Regions from separate parts of the Paenibacillus sp. FSL W8-0187 genome, predicted to be linked through region 1. Evidence: a T-box and tRNA genes for the amino acid it is inferred to sense, from the RefSeq annotation. Region 1 holds a T-box; the other holds one or more tRNA genes.

What was found. A T-box is a leader RNA that pairs with one kind of tRNA and senses whether it is charged. The one in region 1 lies ahead of pheS (phenylalanine--tRNA ligase subunit alpha), so its partner is inferred to be a tRNA-Phe.
Region 2: it has a tRNA-Phe gene. The T-box ahead of pheS (phenylalanine--tRNA ligase subunit alpha) is inferred to sense a tRNA for this amino acid. The anticodon was not compared.

What each region holds. Positions count from the first base shown of each region.
Region 1 covers NZ_CP150206.1:5,909,738-5,913,206, forward strand. Annotated here, with positions in the region: gene pheT (phenylalanine--tRNA ligase subunit beta) at 1-506, opposite strand, end outside; gene pheS (phenylalanine--tRNA ligase subunit alpha) at 536-1,570, opposite strand; T-box leader at 1,637-1,912, opposite strand; gene abc-f (ABC-F type ribosomal protection protein) at 2,021-3,469, opposite strand, start outside.
Region 2 covers NZ_CP150206.1:6,344,895-6,348,363, reverse strand. Annotated here, with positions in the region: rRNA gene MKY48_RS28940 (23S ribosomal RNA) at 1-1,130, shown strand, start outside; tRNA gene MKY48_RS28935 (tRNA-Asn) at 1,205-1,280, shown strand; tRNA gene MKY48_RS28930 (tRNA-Ser) at 1,286-1,377, shown strand; tRNA gene MKY48_RS28925 (tRNA-Glu) at 1,394-1,468, shown strand; tRNA gene MKY48_RS28920 (tRNA-Val) at 1,645-1,720, shown strand; tRNA gene MKY48_RS28915 (tRNA-Met) at 1,808-1,884, shown strand; tRNA gene MKY48_RS28910 (tRNA-Asp) at 1,915-1,991, shown strand; tRNA gene MKY48_RS28905 (tRNA-Phe) at 2,061-2,136, shown strand; tRNA gene MKY48_RS28900 (tRNA-Thr) at 2,159-2,234, shown strand; tRNA gene MKY48_RS28895 (tRNA-Tyr) at 2,239-2,323, shown strand; tRNA gene MKY48_RS28890 (tRNA-Trp) at 2,330-2,403, shown strand; tRNA gene MKY48_RS28885 (tRNA-His) at 2,426-2,498, shown strand; tRNA gene MKY48_RS28880 (tRNA-His) at 2,544-2,619, shown strand; tRNA gene MKY48_RS28875 (tRNA-Gln) at 2,638-2,712, shown strand; tRNA gene MKY48_RS28870 (tRNA-Gly) at 2,728-2,802, shown strand; tRNA gene MKY48_RS28865 (tRNA-Cys) at 2,814-2,887, shown strand; tRNA gene MKY48_RS28860 (tRNA-Arg) at 2,900-2,976, shown strand; tRNA gene MKY48_RS28855 (tRNA-Leu) at 2,985-3,064, shown strand.

The sequences.
Region 1 (3,469 bases):
AGATCCAGCTCCAAAATTTCATCGTTCAGACCCAGCACATCTTCAATTGGTTTACCGATCTCCGTCTCAGCCGGAAGTACCAGAATCCCTTCCTGCAGCTCTTTAGGCAGCAGTTTGTCATTCATGCCCAGTTCCTTCGCCGAGCAGATCATGCCTTGGGAGAGCACGCCGCGCAGCTTGGCCTTCTTGATATCCATACCGCCAGGCAGCTTCGCGCCAACAAGCGCCACCGGCACCTTCTGGCCAGCATCTACATTTTTGGCTCCGCACACGATCTGGAGATCTTCCTCCTGACCCGCATCCACGATACATACATTCAGCTTGTCTGCGTCAGGATGCTTCTCTTTACTCTTGACGTAGCCTACGACCACTTTGTTAATGCCTTGATTCCGTTTCTCGATCACATCGATTTCAATACCAGCCGAAGTAATACGGCTTGCCAAATCCTCTGAGGTTACGCCTTGGAGCGAAATATAATCGGACAACCAATCGGTTGAAACTCTCATTGTCTATTCACTTCCCTTTATCGTTAAAATTAGATCCGCGTGAATTGATTCAAGAATGCTGTATCGTTGTTGAAGAAGTGACGGATGTCATCCACGCCGTATTTCAGCATCGCAATCCGCTCAACCCCCATACCGAAAGCAAAACCGCTGTACTTCTCAGGGTCATAACCGCCCATTTCAAGCACCTTCGGATGAACCATGCCGCAGCCTAAAATCTCAAGCCAGCCTGTTTGCTTGCATACGCGGCAGCCACTGCCGCCGCATCTTACACAGGATACGTCCACTTCCGCGCTCGGCTCCGTGAACGGGAAGAAGCTTGGACGCAGACGGATCTGCGTGTCATCGCCGAACATCTCCTGCACGAATTGCAGCAGCGTCCCTTTCAGATCACTCATGCGAATGTTCTCGCCGATGACCAGGCCCTCGATTTGATGGAACTGGAACGAATGCGTCGCATCATCGTCGTCCCGGCGGAATACACGGCCCGGGCAGATGATTTTGACAGGCGCTTTCCCATTCATCGACAGCATCGTCCGGGCTTGCACCGGGGATGTCTGAGTACGCATTAGCAGATCTTCCGTCAAATAGAAGGAATCCTGCATGTCGCGTGCCGGGTGATTCTTCGGCAGATTCAGCGCTTCGAAGTTGAAGTAGTCCGTTTCCACCTCAGGGCCTTCCGCTACCTGATAACCCATCCCGATGAAAATATCCTCGATATCCTGGATCACCTTGCTCAAAGGATGGACCGCGCCTTGGCTGAGCTTGCGGCCCGGAAGAGTTACGTCCACCTTCTCTGCACGCAGGCGCTCTTCGGTTTCCTGCTGCAGGAACGCTTCCTGCTTGCCGGAGATGACTTCCTCGATCGCGCCCCGAACGTCATTGGCCACCTGGCCGATAACGGGACGCTCTTCTGCACTCAGCGCTCCCATTCCGCGCAGGATTTCCGTCAAGGCACCTTTTTTGCCAAGGTATTTCACCCGCAAATCATTCAGCTGCTGCGGATCGGTAACATCCTGCAATTGCGCCAATGCTTCCTGCTTTAATGCTTCTAATTTTTCCTTCATAGCTATTCGCACACCCCTTTGTAAACTCCATCATCGTACTGAAAACAAAAAAGGCCTCTCCTCCCAAAAAGGGACGAAGAGACCGTGGTACCACCCTTGTTAACATGCATCATACCCTAACCAAGGCGGTAAAAAACCTTAGGCCCGAGTATGCCTCACCATGCTCACTTGACCGACGTAACGAATCGGACCCGTTATCCCCTACTGACCGGCACCATGCCGTGTTCAAGGAACTGCTCCGGAGCGAACTTCACTAGCCTGTTTCTATAGGGACACTCTCAATCCACGGCATCCCTTCCCTGTAAAGAGGCACTAGCTACTTTTCTCCATCCACGCATTTATTACATATGCAAATATATAGGGTTTATTATATGCAACCTTTCGGGATATGGCAAGTTTCATTTCCCCATTTTAACCCCATCTCACTGATTTTAATCGTGATCCCTGATCTTATTCCGACTGAAGCCTGGTCAGCTCTGCCCGGAGCTCCCTGATCTCGGCAAGCCAGCTCGCCTCGTCCCCGGCTTCAAAATCTTCGGCTGATAAGCCCAGTAATTCCTGAATCCGATATTCGAGCTCCATTCGCCGATTGTCCTTCTCCGTATTCCCCCTGATCACACCGGTCCGCGAGGCCTGTTCCTCCTCCTCATCCACACTTCCCTCAAACCAAACCGGAGCTCCCCCAGGCTTCAGCGTGAGCAGCCGGTTCGCGATTTTGCGCACCAGATACCGGTCATGGGATACGAGCGCAATCGCACCCGGAAAGCTCACAAGCACTTGTTCAATCACCTCGCGGGTATCCACATCCAGGTAATTCGAGGGTTCATCCAACACGAGCAGATGCGCCCCGCTGAAATACAGCTTGAGAAAAGCCGTTCTGCACTTCTCCCCCATGCTCAGCTGCCCCATCTTCTTAAACACATCGTCCCGCCTGAAGAGGAACGAGCCCAGCAAGGTACGCGCACGGCTCTCCGTCATTCCCGGAATGACGAGCAGACTGTCCAGCAGCGTGGTCTCGGGTTCCAGCCCCTCAAGTTCCTGTGAGAAATAACCGATCTTAACGGAAGGATTTCGGGTAATTCGGCCCTCCTGCGGTTCGATTTCGCCCAGCAGCAGCTTGAGCAGTGTCGTTTTCCCGCTCCCGTTAGGGCCTCTTACGGCCAACCGGTCGCCGCGGTTCAGATAGAAGGTGAGCTTATTAAAAAGCGGTTGATCTTCGTAACCAAAACAGATGTCCTTCACTTGGATAAGGGTACGGCCGCCGAAAGCTTCCCCTTCCAGCTCCATGTTCAGCTTAGGACCGCTTCGCGGTTTATCCACCCGCTCTGCTTCCAGCCGTTCCAGCGCTTTTTCCTTGGCATGATATCTTGAGATGTTCTTCTTGGCCTTGGCCTTGTAAAAGCTGGCGGTGATCTTGACGTCATTTACGTCCCCGGCCGCGTTATGCGCTTTATGGAACCACTCCTCATATCTTCGGATCGATTCCTCCAGCGCTTTGCGGGCCAGCTCCTGCTTCCGGTAAAGCGTCTCTTGTTCGCGCAGCTCCCGTTCCTTTTCGCGGCGGTAATCCGTATATCCTCCCCGGTAACGCCGAAGTTCCTCCGAGGTCAGCTCACATACGGAGGTTGCTACCCGATCGATGAATTCCCTGTCATGGGAAACAAACAACACAGTGCCTTTATAGGACGACACCAGCCACTGCTCCAGCCAGACCAAGCTCTCGCTGTCCAAATGGTTCGTGGGCTCGTCGAGCAGTAAAAATTTCGGTGCCGATACAAGGAGCCCTGACAGCATGACCTTCGTCTTCTGGCCTCCGCTCAGCTCGCGGTAGGATACGGGCCACACCTCTGGCCCGATGCCCAGCATCGTCATCGCTTTCTCCACCTCGGTCTCCCACTG
Region 2 (3,469 bases), 440 kb from region 1:
CCAAGCGACTGTTTAGCAAAAACACAGGTCTGTGCGAAGCCGTAAGGCGAAGTATACGGGCTGACGCCTGCCCGGTGCTGGAAGGTTAAGGGGAGCGGTTAGGGAGTAATCCCGAAGCTGTGAACCGAAGCCCCAGTAAACGGCGGCCGTAACTATAACGGTCCTAAGGTAGCGAAATTCCTTGTCAGGTAAATTCTGACCCGCACGAATGGCGTAACGACTTGGGCGCTGTCTCAACGAGAGATCCGGTGAAATTTTAATACCTGTGAAGATGCAGGTTACCCGCGACAAGACGGAAAGACCCCATGGAGCTTTACTGCAGCTTGATATTGGATTTGGGTACGATCTGTACAGGATAGGTGGGAGCCTTTGAAGCATGAGCGCCAGCTTGTGTGGAGGCGACGTTGGGATACCACCCTGATCGTATCTAGGTTCTAACCTGGTACCGTAATCCGGTACGGGGACAGTGTCAGGCGGGCAGTTTGACTGGGGCGGTCGCCTCCTAAAGAGTAACGGAGGCGCCCCAAGGTTCCCTCAGAATGGTTGGAAATCATTCGAAGAGTGCAAAGGCATAAGGGAGCTTGACTGCGAGACCTACAAGTCGAGCAGGGACGAAAGTCGGGCTTAGTGATCCGGTGGTACCGCATGGAAGGGCCATCGCTCAACGGATAAAAGCTACCCTGGGGATAACAGGCTTATCTCCCCCAAGAGTCCACATCGACGGGGAGGTTTGGCACCTCGATGTCGGCTCATCGCATCCTGGGGCTGAAGTAGGTCCCAAGGGTTGGGCTGTTCGCCCATTAAAGCGGTACGCGAGCTGGGTTCAGAACGTCGTGAGACAGTTCGGTCCCTATCTGTCGTGGGCGTAGGAAATTTGAGAGGAGCTGTCCTTAGTACGAGAGGACCGGGATGGACGTACCGCTGGTGCACCAGTTGTTCCGCCAGGAGCATGGCTGGGTAGCTACGTACGGAAGGGATAAGCGCTGAAAGCATCTAAGCGTGAAGCCCCCCTCAAGATGAGATTTCCCAATTCGTAAGACCCCTTGAAGACCACGAGGTAGATAGGTTGGAGGTGGAAGTGCAGCAATGCATGGAGCTGACCAATACTAATCGGTCGAGGGCTTATCCAAAAACTATTTCAATGTGCTGCAAATTCGTTTCGTATCTAGTTTTCAGGTGATCAATCACTTGAATTAAATATTGTTCCCTGATAGCTCAGTTGGTAGAGCACTCGACTGTTAATCGAGTTGTCACAGGTTCGAGTCCTGTTCGGGGAGCCATTTATGGAGAGGTGTCCGAGTTGGCCGAAGGAGCACGATTGGAAATCGTGTAGGCGCCAAAAGCGTCTCGAGGGTTCGAATCCCTCTCTCTCCGCCACTATTATTTCAAGCAAGGCCCGTTGGTCAAGGGGTTAAGACACCTCCCTTTCACGGAGGTAACAGGGGTTCGAATCCCCTACGGGTCACCACTTTCTTTATTGCATCAGGGGATGAGAATCCCGTCGGTTCGTCGGAGCTTAACTTCGGTAGTATAGGCTTCGCAGTCTAGAACGAAGTGAGAGTATCCCCTACGGGTCACCACTTTCTTTTGAAAAACACTTGCTTCTTATATCAGATTTTGGTATGATTAAAGTCGCTTTGTTACGGAGGCTTAGCTCAGCTGGGAGAGCATCTGCCTTACAAGCAGAGGGTCGGGGGTTCGATCCCCTCAGCCTCCACCATGATTTATCCCCAAAAAGTGAAGCTCATGCTTCGCAAGTAATTCCGATTACTATTCGGGGACCCCATACAAGCAACCCTTTTAATGACGCGGGGTGGAGCAGTTCGGTAGCTCGTCGGGCTCATAACCCGAAGGTCGTAGGTTCAAATCCTGCCCCCGCAACCAATTTATATCGCGATAGCGATAATGCCTCATGGAACTGTGGTGTAGAGGCCTAACATGCCTGCCTGTCACGCAGGAGATCGCGGGTTCGAATCCCGTCAGTTCCGCCATTATTTATAACTTTGGGATGAGATGAGTATCCGATATTGGGTTCCGTCAAAGTTCGCGAAGAGCTTTAAGGCTCGGTAGCTCAGTCGGTAGAGCAGAGGACTGAAAATCCTCGTGTCGGCGGTTCGATTCCGTCCCGAGCCACCATGTACGTTTTATAACTTTATATGCCGGTGTAGCTCAATTGGTAGAGCAACTGACTTGTAATCAGTAGGTTGGGGGTTCAAGTCCTCTCGCCGGCACCATTCTGGAGGATTAGTGAAGTGGCTAAACACGGCAGACTGTAAATCTGCTCTCTTCGAGTTCGGTGGTTCGAATCCATCATCCTCCACCAGTTTTTAGGGGCATAGTTTAAAGGTAGAACAACGGTCTCCAAAACCGTTGGTGTGGGTTCAATTCCTGCTGCCCCTGCCATTGAATATTTATAATGAACTTGGCGATCGTGGCGAAGGGGTTAACGCACCGGATTGTGGTTCCGGCATTCGTGGGTTCGAGACCCATCGGTCGCCCATTATTTCATTATGATTATTCTCTAAAAAAACTATTACATTATGGCGATCGTGGCGAAGGGGTTAACGCACCGGATTGTGGTTCCGGCATTCGTGGGTTCGAGACCCATCGGTCGCCCCATAGTTTTTTTAAAAATGTTGGGGATTAGCCAAGCGGTAAGGCAACGGACTTTGACTCCGTCATGCATAGGTTCGAATCCTATATCCCCAGCCATTGATTTTTATGTTTGCGGACGTGGCTCAGCGGTAGAGCATCGCCTTGCCAAGGCGAGGGTCGCGGGTTCGATTCCCGTCGTCCGCTCCATTTTTATTTCTGGCGCCATAGCCAAGTGGTAAGGCACAGCTCTGCAAAAGCTTTATCCCCAGTTCGAATCTGGGTGGCGCCTCCATAACAAAACTATGTGCCCTTAGCTCAGCTGGATAGAGCGTTTGACTACGAATCAAAAGGTCAGGAGTTCGAATCTCTTAGGGCACGCCATAAAGTAAGCCGGTGTGGCGGAATTGGCAGACGCGCGCGACTCAAAATCGTGAGGGAAACCGTGGGGGTTCGAGTCCCTTCACCGGCATCATCCAAAAGGAATGTAGACTATAAACGTCTGCATTCCTTTTTTCGTTGCATTTACATCGATATTCGTTTCTCGGTAGCAGCTAAGCTGAAGATCCGTTACTCTTCATGATAAAAGGCTAATCTTGATGAGCTTAAGTGTTATGTCACTTCATTTTATAACTCGCAAGCAATACACCTTAATCCTATGCAAACTTCTGAGATGCAACCTCCTTAGATCAATCCCACTTCCTTTACTATGGTATCCTTCTTCATGATTTTCATATTCGGCCCCATGCTTCATCCTACCGCTACCTTAACCTACCGTTCCACGGGCTTTACTACTATCACCTTAGAGCTGAAGCTATACTCATCAAACTAAACTAACATTAGAAAGCACGTCTCTTTATTAGGTAAAACAAAAGCA